Regions from separate parts of the Micromonospora sp. DT227 genome, predicted to be linked through region 2. Evidence: riboswitches for the same ligand, from Rfam matches in the RefSeq annotation. Region 2 holds a riboswitch; the other holds the start of a gene.

Region 1 (7,540 bases), on a different contig from region 2:
GACGTTGGTCGAGTTGGAGCGGCTCGGTGTGCTGGTGTCGGATCCGCCGGGGTGGTACGACGGGGATGCGTTGATCATCGCGAGTGCGGTGGCGGGGTTGGCGGCGTACGGGTTCCAGCCGCGGCATCTGCGGGCGTACCGGTCGGCGGCGGATCGGGAGGTCGGCCTGTTCGCGCAGTTGGTGGCGCCGTTGGCGCGGCAGAGTGATCCGGCGGCGCGGGCGCGGGCGGCGGAGACGGCGCGGGAGTTGATGGCGTTGTCGCAGCAGTTGCACGCGGCGTTGGTGCGGGTGGGGCTGCGGTCGACGTTGGGTCGGTGAGGTTGTCGGTGGGGGTCGGGTGCCGGTGGGTGCCCGGCCCCCTTCGTCGTGGGTGGGCGCGGAAAGATCGGCCGGGATGGGCGTGTCGTAGGCTTGCCGGGGTAAGCCCGTCTGTCGAGGCGTGGTGCACGTAGCGCGTGGGACTCTCGTGTGCTGGTCCGTGTACCGTGCAGGGAAGGGCGCGGTGCGCAGGTGACGACGACACGGAGGCGGCGGTGCGCGAGCTGAGCGTGGTCGGAGTTCGGGTGGAGTTGCCGAGCAACCAGCCGATCGTCCTGCTGCGGGAGGTCGAGGGGGACCGCTATCTGCCGATCTGGATCGGTGCGGTCGAGGCGACGGCCATTGCTTACGAGCAGCAGGGGGTCAAGCCGGCGCGGCCGTTGACGCATGATCTTCTGCGGGATGTGTTGGCGGCGTTGCAGGCGCCGTTGCGGGCGGTGGAGATCACCGAGTTGAAGGAGAACGTCTTCTACGCGGATCTGCTGCTGGGTGACGGGGTGCGGGTGTCGGCGCGGCCGAGTGACTCCATCGCGTTGGCGTTGCGGGTGGGTGCGCCGATTCGTTGTGCGGAGCAGGTCCTGAGTGAGGCGGGGATCGTGATTCCGGACGAGCAGGAGGACGAGGTGGAGAAGTTCCGGGAGTTCCTGGAGCAGGTGCGGCCGGAGGATTTCGCGGGCTGACTGGTGGCCGGCCGGCTGGCCGGGGTGCGCGGCGGTGGTTGTCACGGTGGTGGCGGCTGGCCGCCGTGTGTGCTGTCGTGGGTTGGTGGCGCGGCGTGTCGGGGTGCTCCTGCCGGTGTTGTCGGCTGTTCGGCGTTAGGGTTGCCGTGTCGAGGGGTGCGCGTACGGGGAAGTCGACGTGGCGCCGCACGGGCGGGGAGGTTGGTCCGGATGCACGAGCCGCGAGATCCTGGTCCGAGTTCGGGGCAGCAGGCGGGTGTGGGGCCCGAGTCGTTCGGTGACGGCGAGGTGGGTTACCGGGGTGTGACCGCGTGTTCGGCGGTGGGGATCAGTTACCGGCAGTTGGACTACTGGGCGCGGACGTCGCTGGTGGTGCCGAGTGTTCGGGACGCGTCGGGTTCGGGGACGTCCCGGTTGTATTCGTTCCGCGACCTGGTGGTGTTGAAGGTCGTGAAGCGGTTGTTGGACGCGGGGGTGTCGTTGCAGAACATCCGTCGGGCGATCGATGCGTTGCGGTCGCGTGGGGTGGATGATCTGGCGGGCATCACGTTGATCTCCGATGGGACGACGGTGTACGAGTGCCGGTCGCCGGAGGAGGTGGTCGACCTGTTGCAGGGTGGCCAGGGCGTGTTCGGCATCGCGATCGGTGGGGCGTTCAAGGAGATCCAGGGTTCGTTGTCGCATCTGCCGGCGGAGCCGGCGGGTGGGTTGGGTCGGGAGGTTCCGGTGGAGCCGGAGCCGGAGGCGGATTCGGTGGGGGACGAGTTGGCGGCGCGTCGTGCGCGGCGTCGTGCCGGGTGATTCTCGGCGTTTCGGTTTTGGGATCGCGTCGTGGCTTTTCGGCCCGGCGCGATCTTTCGTTTGGTGACGGTGGGTGAGTCTGCTGGGTGGGGTGGGACAAGTGCGGTGGTGGGTGGGGTGTGCGCAGGTCGCGATGGGTAGCAGTGCGGTGTCCGAAAGAGACGGTGGGTGGCCGGATGGGGGTCCTGGAGCCGTTTTTTGACTGTCCGTGGTTGAGGGTTGTCGGGATGGGGTTGGGGCAGGCGTGAACGGTGGCGGCGGGCGCGCTATGGTCCGTCACTGTCGTTGATGCGTCGATGTCACGGTGCGTGTTGTCGCGTCGACTGGCGTTGTCCGTGCCGCGGCGTCGCCGCGGGCCCCTTGGTGGAAGGACCGAGCATGACGGTGACGAATGAGGCCACCCCGATCTCCCACTACGACCGCATCGGTGGTGCGGCGGCGGTGAAGGCGGCGGTGGAGCTGTTCTACGACCGGGTGTTGGCGGATCGGGAGTTGGTCGGCTACTTCGCCGACGTGGACATGGTGGCGCAGCGGCGGCATCTGGCGTTGATGTTGACGGTGGTGCTGGGTGGGCCGGACGAGTACGCGGGTCGGGGGTTGGCGGAGGCGCATCAGCCGTTGGGTATTCCGGGGGCGCACTACGCGAGGGTCGGTGAGCACCTGAGCGCGACGTTGGTGGAGTTGGGTGTGCCGGCGGAGGTGATCGCCGACGTGCAGGTGGTGTTGGGGCAGGTGCGGGATCAGATCGTGTCGGCGGGGAATGCCTGAGCGTGGACGTGGATCGGCTCAGGCAGAGCTGGTCGGTGGTCGCCGCGCACGGTGACCAGGTGCCGCTCTACTTCTATTCGACGTTGTTCCTGGCGCATCCGGAGACCCGGCAGATGTTCGGCACGAACATGGCGGGGCAGCGGGACCGGTTGGTGTCGGCGTTGGGGCACATCGTGTCGCACGTGGACCAGGTGGATCGGCTGGTCGGTTTCCTGCGGCAGTTGGGCGCGGATCACCGTAAGTTCGCGGTGCGTGCCGAGCATTACCCGGCGGTCGGTGAGGCGCTGGTGGAGACGCTGCGGCATTTCTGCGGTGACGGGTGGTCCGAGGAGCTGGCGGCCGACTGGGCGGCGGCGTACGGGTTGGTGTCGCGGGTGATGACGGAGGCCGCGCAGGCGGCGGAGGCGCATTCGCCGCCGTGGTGGGTGGCGGAGGTGCTGACCCATGAGCAGCGCACGTTCGACGTGGCGGTGTTGACGGTGCGGCCGCAGTATCTGTTGCCGTTCGTGCCGGGGCAGTCGATCGGGGTGTCGCATCCGGCGGTGCGGTCGTGGCGGTACTACTCGCCGGCGAACGCGCCGCGTGCGGACGGCACGGTGGAGTTGCATGTGCGGGCGGCGCCGGGTGGCGCGGTGTCGTCGCGGCTGGTGTACGGGTGCGCGGTGGGTGATCAGATCCATCTGGCGGCGCCGGTGGGGGACGGGTTGACGTTGCGGTTGGCCGGGTCGTCGGATCTGCTGCTGTTGGCCGGTGGGACCGGTTGGGCGCCGGTGAAGGCGTTGGTGGAGCAGGTCGCGGCGGAGGGGTCGGGCCGTCGGGTGGACCTGTATGTGGGGGCGCGGTCGAGGTTGGAGTTCTACGACAGCGAGGCGATCGACAAGGTGGCCGCGTCGTGTCCGTGGTTGCGGGTGTCGTACGTGGCGGGGTCGGATCCGGTGCGGCCGGGTGAGCCGGCGCGGGTGGTGGATCGGGTGTTGGCCGACGGGGACTGGCGGTCGCGGCACGTGTACGTGTGTGGGTCCGACGAGATGGTGGGCCAGTCGGTGGCGGCGTTGACGGGGGCCGGTTACCGGTCGGGTCAGGTGCACCACGAGGGTTTCGGCAGGCAGTGGTACGGGCCGGTGTGGCGTGCCGTCACGGCCGCCGACGAGTCCACGGAGATGGTCCGGTGAGCGCGAGGAGTGAGCCGGTCCTGCGAGCCCCGCAGTCGCGAACGGAGATGGTCCGATGAGTGCGACCCCGATCAGTGGTTACGACGCGCAGCAGGTGTCCGGGTCGGTGCAGGTGCGGTTGACCTCGGACCGGGTGCGGCGGTGGGAGTTCGGGTCGGCGGCGTTCACCAGGCGTGGCTATGAGCAGGCCGATGTGGACCGGTTCCGGGTGCAGGTGGCCGACGAGTTGGATCTGCTGGCTGCCCAGGTGGCGAATCTGCGGGCGGAGAACGAGCGGCTCAACGACCATCTGGAGTTGCACCGGCACGGGGTGATTCCGAGCGCCGACGCGCCGGTGCGGCCGGCGGCGAAGGAGGTGAATCTGCTGTCGGCGGCGCAGCGGGAGGCGGAGCAGATCATCGCGCAGGCGCACGACTATGCCCGTCGGGTCGCCGAGTACGCCCGGGCGCAGTATGAGAGTTACCTGCGGGCGGCGGCGGAGGAGGCGAAGCAGGAGGCCGAGCGGGCGGTGGTGGAGTACCGCCGGGCCGCCGGTGGTGACGTGGACGATTCGGTGGCGACGCGGGAGGCGTTGCGGATCTTCGGCGAGATGATGATGTCGCACATGCGGGCGGCGGCCCGGCATCTCGACGACGGCAGTGAGCAGTTGGCGCGGACGATGGAGCGTCTCACGCGGGAGGCGCCGCAGCCGGCGTTGCCGCGTCACCAGCGGTGAGCGCCGGTCCGGCCCGCCGTGCGGGTGGGCCGGACCGGCGAGGCCGGCCGTGGTGTGCCGGTGGTGGGTCAGCGGGTGAGCGCGTCGACGGCGTCGGCGACGGGGGTGTCGCCGGCGACGAGTTCGACGGTGTGCCCGGCGGTGCCGGGGGTCTCCAGCAGCGCCAGGAGGACGCGGGCGACGTCGGCGCGGCTGATCGCGCCGGGTGGGACGTGTCGGGCGAGGGTGATCCGGCCGCCGGGTTCGTCGTCGGTGAGCCGGCCGGGCCGTAGCACGGTGACGTCGAGGTCGCGGCCGGTGACGTCGTCCTCGGCGGCTTTCTTGGCCCGCAGGTAGGCGGCCCACACGTCGTCGGTGTCGGGGGCGGGTGGGTCGTCGACGCCCATGGAGGAGACGAGCAGGTAGCGGCGGACGCCGGCGCGGACGGCGGCGTCGGCGAGCAGCACGGCGGCGCCGCGGTCGACGGTGTCCTTGCGGTCGGCGCCGCTGCCGGGGCCGGCGCCGGCGGCGAACACCACGGCGTCGGCGTCGGCGAGGTGCCGGGCGAGTGTGTCGGCGTCGGTGTGTTCCAGGTCGCACACGACCGGTTCGGCGCCGGCGGCGCGCAGCGCGGCGGCGTGGTCGGGGTTGCGGATCAGCCCGACGGGGGTGTCGCCGCGTCCGGCGAGGTCTCGTTCGAGCAGCTTGGCGATCTTTCCGTGGCCTCCGGCGATGACGACGCGCATGTGCTCAACCTAGCCCGCCGGTGGTCGCCGCGCCGGGCGACCAGCATCGTTGATCATGAAGTTGGCGGCGAAGAAACGACCGGATCGCGCCGCCAACTTCATGATCAACGCCGGGGGTGGGCGGCGTGGGGTGGGCGGGTGGGGGTGCGCGAGGCAGCATGGTGGGGTGAGTGATGCGTTCGAGGGGTTGGCGCGGCTGCTGGCCGGCGGGGGTGTGGTGGTGCTCAGCGGCGCCGGCCTGTCCACCGAGTCGGGCATTCCGGACTATCGGGGGCCCAGCGGCGCGGCGCGGCGGCACACCCCGATGACCTACCAGGCGTTCACCCGTGATCCGCAGGCGCGGCGACGCTACTGGGCGCGTAGCCACCTCGGGTGGCGGACCATCGCGCGGGCGGCGCCCAACGACGGGCACCGGGCGGTGGCCCGGTTGCAGCAGGCGGGGCTGCTCGACGGCATCATCACGCAGAACGTCGACGGGTTGCACACCGCCGCCGGCGCGACCGGTGTGATCGAGTTGCACGGCCGGCTCGACGAGGTGACGTGCCTGGACTGCGGCAACCTGACCGGCCGTGACGAGCTGCACCGGCGGTTGACCGAGGCGAACCCGGGGTTCGACGCGCGGGTGGCGCACGTGAACCCCGACGGTGACGTGGAACTGCCGGACGAGGCGGTGGCCGGGTTCCGGGTCGTCGACTGCGGGGTGTGCGGCGGGGGCATGCTGAAACCGGATGTGGTGTTCTTCGGCGAGACGGTGCCGGCACCGCGGGTGGCGGACTGTTTCGCGCTGGTGGAGGGGGCCCGGGCGGTGCTGGTGCTGGGGTCGTCGTTGACGGTGATGTCGGGGCGGCGGTTCGTGTTGCGGGCGGCGAAGCGGGGCATTCCGGTGGCGATCGTCAACCAGGGTGTCACCCGCGGCGACGGGTACGCGGCGGTGCGGTTGGACGCGCCGTTGGGTGCCACGTTGACCGCGTTGGCCGCCGGGTTCGCCGAGCCGGCGCCGGTGTGATCACACCCTGGGACATGAGCCGGAAACACGGCCGCTGGTAGCGTGGGGGGTGCCGGTACCACCCACGTGGGAGAGACCGTCGACCCGACGGCGCCGAAGGGGCAGATTCTCCCCGGAACCTCTCAGGCAAAAGGACCACGTGGGCAGGCGCTGTGGAGCGCGTCAGCGTGACTCAGGGGGAGGCCGACCCGTCGACCTCGCCCCCACAAGGAGCGCCGCGCATGACCGCTGAGCAGTTCGCCGACCGGCACATCGGCCCCGGCCCGGACGACGAGCGCCGCATGTTGGAGGCCGTCGGCTACGGCTCCGTGGACGAGCTGATGGACGCCGCGATCCCCGAGGTGATCCGCTGGCACGGCACGTTGGACCTGCCGGCGCCGGCCTCGGAGCGGGAGGCGCTGGCCGAGTTGCGGGCGCTCGCGGCCCGTAACACGGTGGCCGTGTCGATGATCGGCCTGGGTTACCACGGCACGCACACCCCGGCGGTGATCCGCCGTAACGTGCTGGAGAATCCGGCCTGGTACACCGCGTACACGCCGTATCAGCCGGAGATCAGCCAGGGTCGGCTGGAGGCGTTGCTGAACTTCCAGACCATGGTCACCGATCTGACCGGGCTGGCCACCGCGAACGCGTCGATGCTCGACGAGGGCACCGCCGCGGCGGAGGCGATGACGCTCGCGCGCCGCGCGTCGAAGAGCAAGAGCCCGGTGTACGTGGTGGACGCCGACGCGTTGCCGCAGACCGTCGCGGTGATCGCCAGTCGCGCCGAGCCGCTCGGTATCGAGGTGCGGGTCGTCGACGTCGACGTCGAGGAGTTGCCGGCGGAGTTCTTCGGCCTGCACCTGCAGTATCCGGGCGCGTCCGGGGCGGTCCGGGACCATGCTCCGTTGGTCGAGGCGGCGCACGCGGTGGGCGCGTTGGTGACCGTCGCGGCGGACCTGTTGGCGTTGATGGTGCTGCGCCCGCCGGGGGAGATCGGCGTGGACATCGCCGCCGGCACCACCCAGCGGTTCGGGGTGCCGATGGGGTTCGGTGGGCCGCACGCCGGCTACCTGGCGGTGCGTGCCGGTCTGGAGCGGATGTTGCCGGGCCGTCTCGTCGGGGTGTCGCGCGACGCGGACGGCAATGCCGCCTACCGGTTGGCGTTGCAGACCCGTGAGCAGCACATCCGGCGGGAGAAGGCGACCAGCAACATCTGCACCGCGCAGGTGCTGCTGGCGGTGATGGCCGGCATGTACGCGGTCTATCACGGCCCGGACGGGTTGCGGGCGATCGCCCGGCGTACCCGTGCGGCGGCGGCGCGGTTGGCGGCCGGGCTGCGTGCCGGCGGCGTCGGTGTCGCGGACGTGGCGTT
Region 2 (7,540 bases):
GCCGACGCGGCCGGACCGGGCGACGCGGAGTTCGACGCGGTGCTGTCGGAGCTGCGGCTGATCAAGGACGCCTGGGAGATCGACCAACTGGAGCAGGCGGTGGCGATCACCACCCGCGGGTTCGAGGATGTGGTGCGGGCGCTGCCGATGGCGAAGCGCACCTCGGAGCGCTACCTGGAGGGCGTGTTCTGGCAGCGGGCCCGCTTGGAGGGCAACGACGTCGGCTACCACTCGATCGTGGCGGCCGGGGCCCACGCGGCGACCCTGCACTGGATCGACAACGACGGCCCGGTCCGCGACGGCGACCTGCTGCTGCTCGACGCCGGCGCGGAAACCCGGTCGTTGTACACCGCGGACATCACCCGGGTCTTCCCGATTTCGGGCCGGTTCAGCCCCTTGCAGCGCGACCTGTACGAGCTGTGCCGGCGCGCCAACGACGCCGCCCTCGAGTGCCTGAAGCCGGGTGCGGAGTTCCGGGCGTTCCACCGGGCGGCGATGACGGTGCTCGCCCACGGGCTGGCGGATCTCGGGGTGCTGCGCTGCTCACCGGAACGGGCCTTGGCGGAGGATTCCGGCCTGTACCGGCGATGGACTCTGTGCGGCTCCGGCCACATGCTGGGGCTGGACGTGCACGATTGCGCCGCCGCCCGGTCCGGCACCTATCTCGACGGGCGCATCGAGGCCGGTCAGGTGCTCACCGTCGAACCCGGTCTGTACTTCCAGCCCGACGACGAGCTGATCCCGGCCGAGCTGCGCGGGCTGGGCATGCGTATCGAGGAGGACATCCTGATCACCGACGGCGGGTACCGGTTGCTCTCCAGCGGGCTGCCCCGGCAGGCTGACGACGTCGAGGCGTGGATGCACCGGGTGACGTCGTGACCGCTGCCGGCGCGGACGTCGTGGTGGTCGACGCCGGGGTGACGGGCGTCGCCGCGCACACCATGCCGTCCGCGCCGGCCTGACGGTGACCGGGGTGGACCGCGGCGGAGCCCTCGCTGCCCCCACCAGGGCCGGCGAGGGCAACATTCTGGTCTCCGACCCCGCCAAGGGCATCAGCACTCGATGACGTTGACGGCGAGCCCGCCGCGGGCGGTCTCCTTGTACTTGACCTTCATGTCGGCGCCGGTCTCCCGCATGGTCTTGATGACCTTGTCCAACGAGACGTGGTGCACGCCGTCACCGCGCAGCGCCAGCCGGGCCGCGGTGATCGCCTTGATGCTGGCCACCGCGTTGCGCTCGATGCACGGGATCTGCACCAACCCGCCCACCGGGTCGCAGGTCAACCCCAGGTTGTGCTCCATGCCGATCTCGGCGGCGTTCTCCACCTGCTCCGGCGTGCCGCCCAGCGCCTCGGCCAGCCCGGCCGCCGCCATCGAGCACGCCGACCCGACCTCACCCTGGCAACCCACCTCCGCACCGGAGATCGAGGCGTTCTCCTTGAACAACACGCCGATCGCACCGGCCGCCAGCAGGAACCGCACCACCCCGTCGTCGGACGCGCCCGGCACGAACCGGGTGTAGTAGTGCAGCACCGCCGGAATGATCCCGGCCGCCCCGTTCGTCGGCGCGGTCACCACCCGACCACCCGCCGCGTTCTCCTCGTTCACCGCCAACGCGAAGAGCGTCACCCAGTCCATCACCCGCAACGGATCCATCGAGTAGACGTCCGCCTCCAGGCCACGCCGCAGCTCCGCCGCCCGACGACGCACCTTCAACCCGCCCGGCAGGGTGCCGTCCCGCCGGCAGCCGCTCTCCACGCACTCCCGCATCACCCGCCAGATCTCCAACAGCCCCGCCCGCACCTCCCCCTCGGTACGCCACGACAGCTCGTTGGCGAGCATCACCTCGCTGATCGACAGCCCGGTGCCGGTGGTCACCGCCAGCAGTTCCGCGCCGGTCAGGAACGGGTACGGCACCCGGGTGGTGTCCGGCACGATCCGGTCCGCCCCGGCCGCCGCCTCGTCCACCACGAACCCACCACCGACGGAGTAGTACGTCCGGGCCCGCAGCTGCCCGTCCGCCGCGTCGTACGCCGCGAAGGTCATCCCGTTCGGGTGGTACGGCAACGACCGCCGGCGGTGCAGCACCAGATCCCGGTCCGGGTCGAAGTCGATCTCCTGCACACCCAGCAGACGCAGCCGCCGCCCGGCACGGATCTCCGCCACCCGGGAACCCACCCGGTCCGTGTCGACCGTCTCCGGGGCCTCGCCCTCCAGCCCGAGCAGCACCGCCCGGTCACTGCCGTGACCGTGCCCGGTCGCGCCCAACGAACCGAAGAGCTCCCCCTGCACCCGGGCGGTATCGGCGAGCAGACCGTCGGCCTTGAGCCCCGACACGAACGTCCGGGCCGCCCGCATCGGCCCGACGGTGTGCGAACTCGACGGCCCGATACCGACACTGAAAAGGTCGAAAACACTGATCACGGCAGCCTGCTCCCTAATGTGAGGACGGTGGTCGGCGGCGGCTGCGTCAGTTCGCGGCACCGGGCTTGAAGGAGCGGGCCAGCAGGAGCATGTTCGCGGGCTTCTCGGCCAACCGGCGGGTGAAGTAGCCGTACCAGTCGCGCCCGTAGGGCAGGTAGACCCGCATACGGTGCCCCTCCCCCGCCAGCCGGGCCTGTTCGTTGGCCCGAACGCCGTACAACATCTGGTACTCGAAGTCCGCGGCATCCCGGCCGGCGTTGCGAGCGAGGTGCAGCGCGCTGTCGATCAGGCGCGGGTCGTGGGTGGCGATCATGGGGTACCCGGCTCCTTCCATGAGGATGCGCAGGCACCGGTCGAACGCCGCGTCCACCTGGCGTCTGGTGCCGAACGCCATCGAGTCCGGCTCGGCGTAGGCGCCCTTCACCAGGCGGACCCGGCTGCCGGAGTGGGCGAGCTTGACGCAGTCGACAACCGTGCGACGCAGGCACGCCTGCAGGGCCACCCCCACCCACGGAAATTCGGTGCGCAGTTCGCGGAGGACGGCGAGCGTCATGTCGACGGTGGTGTGGTCCTCCATGTCGATCGTCACGCTCGAGCCCACCGCCGCGGCCGCGGCGCAGATGTCGCGGGTGAGCCGGTACGCCTGATGCTGGCCGTCGTCGGCCAACGAGCCGCCGAGTGCGGACAGCTTGACCGAGACCTCCGCGGACGCGGCCAGGTTCGCCCGGCCCAGCGACGCAAGCAGCAGGCGGTAGTTGTCGCGGATGCCGAGCGCCTGCTCCGGCGTCGTCGTGCCTTCCCCCAGATGATCGATCGTCACCTGCATTCCCGCCCCGACGATCCGCGAGGCCACGCTGACGGCCTCGTCTTCCTCCTCACCGGCGACGAACCGCCGCACCACTGGTCGCGTGAGCGGGGAATGCTCCACGATCCGGCGTAGGCGGTCACTTCCTGTCGCTCTGAGCAGCAGCTTGTTCGGCACGGTGCGTCCTTTCCTGAATACGGGTGTGGGTCCGACCGGCGATGACGCGTCGCGGGTGGCGCACTGTCGAAAGCCCAGAGGTTCCGATCCGCAGCCCTGAGGTGACCATCGGCGGGCGCGGCGCCGTGCACGTCGGCGGCGTTGAGCCGGTCGGCGAGCACCCTCGCCCCGATCAGGGCGCTCTGTTGCCGTTCGCGGAACTCCCGCCCCGCGGCGATCCGGAATGCCACCGCCTTGGCGGCGACCGTGTGCTCGAGCGGACCGCCCTGCTGCCCGGGGAAGACCGCCGAGTCCAGCATGGGGGTTCCTCTATCGCGCGTCGTCGGCGAAGACGCGATACTCGTCGGCCGACATCAAGGACGGCAGTTCGCTTATCTGCACCCGCAGCAGCCAGCCCTTGCCATAGGGGTCGGCGCCGATCAAACCCGGGTCGGCGAGCACCTCCTCGTTGAGTCGCCCGTCTTGTCGAAGGACACCAGCCGGCCCAGGCCGATGTCGAACGGGGTGACGCCGGGGTGGAATGCGCAGCCGTACAGCGGCATCCCGGCCTCCAGGCGGAGGGTGTCGCGACAGGCGAGTCCGGCCGGCACCATGCCATGTCCGGCACCGACGGCGAGCAGTGCCCGCCAGAGTTCGACCGCGTCGCTCGCGCCGGCGAACAGCTCGAATCCGTCCTCGCCGGTGTATCCGGTACGGGCGATGATCGCCGGGCGGCCGACGACCTCGACGGGGGTGGCGCTGTGGTAGGCGAGCCGGGTCGGCTCCGCTCCGATCAGGGCTTCGAGGCTGTCGGCGGCACGGGGGCCCTGCACGGCGATGATCGCGCGTTCGGCGCTGTGGTCGGTGACGGTGGCCTCGTACCTGTCGCAGCGGGACTTGAGCGCGAGCAGCGCGGCTGCGGTGTTGGCGGCGTTGGTGATCAGCAGGTACCGGTCGGCGGCGAGCCGGTAGGCGACGAGGTCGTCCAATACGCCGCCGATGTCGTCGCAGAGCATGGTGTAGCGGGCGCCGCCAAGCGGCACCGTGGACAGGTGCCCGACCAGCGCGTAATCCAGCGCCGTCGGGGCCTCTGGCCCGACCACCTCGAGCTGTCCCATGTGGCTGAGGTCGAAGATGCCGGCGCGTTCGCGTACGGCCCGGTGCTCGGCGGTCTGTCTGGTGTAGCGCAGCGGCATGGACCAGCCGGCGAAGCCGGTGAACCGGGCCCCGAACTCCAGGTGCACGGCGTGCAGGGGTGAGTGAAGCAGAGTCGTCGGACCCTGATGCATGGAGGCGCTCCTCGTCGCGACGCTCGTGGCGTCGTACGGTCGGTTGCCTCCCGCTCTGTCATTGACCTGAGAGCTTCACCGCTGATCAGCGGTTTGCACCGTGGGTGAGACGAAGGTCGTCTGCTTTCCAGAGTCCACCTAGCCCGCGCGGTAATGGGGCCTGAGAGTTTCTTGGGAGTTTGCTCCTTCGGCGCCCGACACATGGTCGGGTCTCTCCCGCGCAGGTTCGAACGGTGTCTATTCAGTTATCGGTATTCCGGACAGACAGTAGGCGATCGGCGGAGACCGCGTCAACAGCCGCTGGAAAAGAACGGTCAATCTTCGGCCAGGGGATGGACGTGCGGATTTTCCCGCCACCAGCGGGCGTATCCGGGATTGTCGTCGACATGGTCCAAAAAGGCGCGGGCGAACGCCCGGAACAGGTGCCTGCTCTGCTCGTTGGTGAACGCGTCACGCCGCCAGATAACGGCCAGCCTGGCCACCTGCGGCTCGCCGTCCAGCGGTAGCACCCGCGTCCCGGGCCCCGGCGCCCAGGTCGGGTCGACCAGCCGGACACCGTCGCCGGCTGCCACGAGAGGGTGGGCTGCGCCACTGGGTGCCTCGTAGCGGATCCTCGGTTCGAAGCCGGCGGCCCGGCACGCGCGGCGCAGGGAGGCCAGCGAGCCATCGTCGGGACCGGGCGGGCAGACCCACGACTCGTCGCTGAGGTCGGCCAACCGGACCGTGTCGCGCTGCGCGTGGCGGTGCGTCGCTGCCAGCGCGACGAAGATGGGGTGCCGCGGTACCAGCGTGCGACTGGCAACGGTCGGGCCAATCGGCAGGTCGAAGCCTTCCAGGATGCCGACCAGGGCAGCGTCCAACTGACCGTGTGTGACCGCCTCCACCAGCAGTCGTGACGACGGTTCGATCTGCAGTCCGATCTCTGCGTCGGGGAACGTCTCCGTGACCCGTCGGACCAGACTGCTCGCGCAGGCGAGGTGGACGGTGCCGAGTCGGAACAGGTCCGAGGCGCGACGCTTGTCCCCGAAGTCGTCAACGAGCGCGTCCACCTCGGCGAGCACCACGCGTGCCCGGCTGAGCACCTGCTTGCCGAGTTCGGTGGGTTGCATGCCGGTGCGGCTGCGGACGAAGAGCGGGCCACCCACCATCTCTTCGATCCGGTGCAGCTGGGCGGTCAGTGCCGGCTGGGACAGGCCCAGCCGGGCGGCAGCCCCGGTCACGCTCCCTACCTCGGCCACAACACTGATCGCCCGCAGGTGCCGCACGTCGATGCCCATGAGCACGGATTATGCCGCCCGCCGCGCCGATCGACCCCTCGCGGCGAGCTCGGAGCTGGCGGAGCACGGACGCGCCGCCCGTCAGGAGCCGGGCGGCGCGTCGCTCGTGGTCGATACGGCACCCGTCAGTAGCGGGTGCTGACGGTCACTCCCGAGCAGGACGTCTTGCCGTACAGGCTGATGAAGTTGTATCCGGCGGGCGGGTTGGTGATGGTCAGGGACCCGGCGTTGCCGGCGCCGGTCGAGGATCGGGTGTAGTTGCTGGTCGTCGCCCAGCTGGAGGAGCTGTAGTAGAGGTCGCAGTTGCCGCTGCCACCGGCCGCGTTGATCGTCAGGCTCGACACGCCCGACGGCAAGTAGATGTACAGGTAATCGTAGTTGCCGGCCGTCGCGGCGCGAACGCTGCGCTGACAGTTGCGGTCCAGTACGCGGGTGTCCGCCGCGGTGCACTCCGGCAGGGTGCTTCCGCCGCCGGAAGTGACCGAGACAGTCTGCGTGGTCGTTCCGGTCGCCCCCTGGTTGTCGGTGACCGTCAACGAGACGGTGTAGCTGCCGGCCGCGGCGTAGGTCTTGCTCGGGTTCGTCGCCGTCGAGGTGGTGCCGTCACCGAAGTTCCACTTCCGGGAGGCGATGCTGCCGTCGCTGTCGGTGGACTGGTCAGTGAAGGTCGCGGTGAGCCCGCTCTTCGTCACGGTGAACGCGGCGGACGGCGGCTGGTTGGTGGGGGGCGGGGTGCTGCCTCCGCAGTCACCGGTCGCGCAGCGGGTCAGCCAGGCGTAGAAGTCCGCGTCGTAACGCGTACCGATGGTGTTGGTCAGGTAGGTGCGCGCGGCGCTGTAGGCGCCTGATCGGTAGTAGCCGAGGACGGTCGTCATGTCCGAGCGATGCGACTGGAGCATGTACCGGGCCGCCAGGTAGCCCCAGTTGTAGATACGGGTCTGGTCGTTGCTGTACGTGGTGTCGAACAGTGTGCGCAGCGGGTAGGTGTGGTAGCCGGCCTGGGTCTGCGCGTCGGTGTACGTGACGTTGCGGTACGAGTACGAGATGTATTCGGCGAAGCCTTCGATCCACCAGACGGTGGGGGTGGTGACGTTCGCGTTGAAGTCGCCGTACATGTCGAACCGACCATCGAGGTAGTGGGTGTACTCGTGGTTGAGGTTCCAGATCTGGAAGGTCGGCCGGACCCACTCCGCCTCGTAGGCGATGAAGCGGGCCTGGTTGTTGGCATCCGAGGGGTTCCCCTCCAGGTACATGCCACCGTTGTTGGTGTCGATGCCGTAGATGGCGCCGGCGTAGGTCTGATAGTCGGTGGTGGAGTCGAAGACGACGACCTCGATGTCGGAGTTGACGTCACCCGTCACCGGGCCGCTGTCCGTCACGACGCTGTGGAAGTAGGCGTCCTGGCCCTTGAGGCTGTCGCAGGACTGGCTCAGCTCGGCGGCGGTCATGTCCTGCGCCAGGATGCGGATCGAGGCGCTGCAGGTGTAGTTGATCGTCAGCACAGAGTTGGTCAACCGCTGCGACAGGTTGCACGTGCCGTAGTAGGAGCAGTTGGCGACGTCGTAGTACTGGGTCATCTCCGCGACGCCC

Evidence for each region. A riboswitch is a leader RNA that binds a small molecule or an ion and turns the genes downstream of it on or off. The one in region 2 is predicted to bind glycine.
Region 1: linked by a shared signal. The riboswitch ahead of gcvP (aminomethyl-transferring glycine dehydrogenase) and the one ahead of ACLQ2W_RS25645 (glycine cleavage system protein T) in region 2 are both predicted to bind glycine.

The regions. Positions count from the first base shown of each region.
Region 1 is NZ_JBNCLA010000006.1:290,544-298,083, reverse strand. Features, by position in the region: gene ACLQ2W_RS22090 (MerR family transcriptional regulator) at 1-319, shown strand, start outside; gene ACLQ2W_RS22085 (bifunctional nuclease family protein) at 535-999, shown strand; gene ACLQ2W_RS22080 (MerR family transcriptional regulator) at 1,210-1,800, shown strand; gene ACLQ2W_RS22075 (group I truncated hemoglobin) at 2,179-2,568, shown strand; gene ACLQ2W_RS22070 (globin domain-containing protein) at 2,571-3,740, shown strand; gene ACLQ2W_RS22065 (DivIVA domain-containing protein) at 3,796-4,455, shown strand; gene ACLQ2W_RS22060 (NAD(P)H-binding protein) at 4,524-5,180, opposite strand; gene ACLQ2W_RS22055 (NAD-dependent protein deacetylase) at 5,347-6,186, shown strand; glycine riboswitch at 6,244-6,334, shown strand; gene gcvP (aminomethyl-transferring glycine dehydrogenase) at 6,408-7,540, shown strand, end outside.
Region 2 is NZ_JBNCLA010000008.1:228,607-236,146, reverse strand. Features, by position in the region: gene ACLQ2W_RS25670 (aminopeptidase P family protein) at 1-879, shown strand, start outside; gene ACLQ2W_RS25665 (L-serine ammonia-lyase) at 1,053-2,423, opposite strand; gene ACLQ2W_RS25660 (proline dehydrogenase family protein) at 2,470-3,354, opposite strand; gene ACLQ2W_RS25655 (hypothetical protein) at 3,240-3,704, opposite strand; gene ACLQ2W_RS25650 (hypothetical protein) at 3,715-3,846, opposite strand; gene ACLQ2W_RS25645 (glycine cleavage system protein T) at 3,825-4,673, opposite strand; glycine riboswitch at 4,719-4,811, opposite strand; glycine riboswitch at 4,812-4,902, opposite strand; gene ACLQ2W_RS25640 (LysR family transcriptional regulator) at 4,988-5,950, opposite strand; gene ACLQ2W_RS25635 (collagenase) at 6,076-7,540, opposite strand, start outside.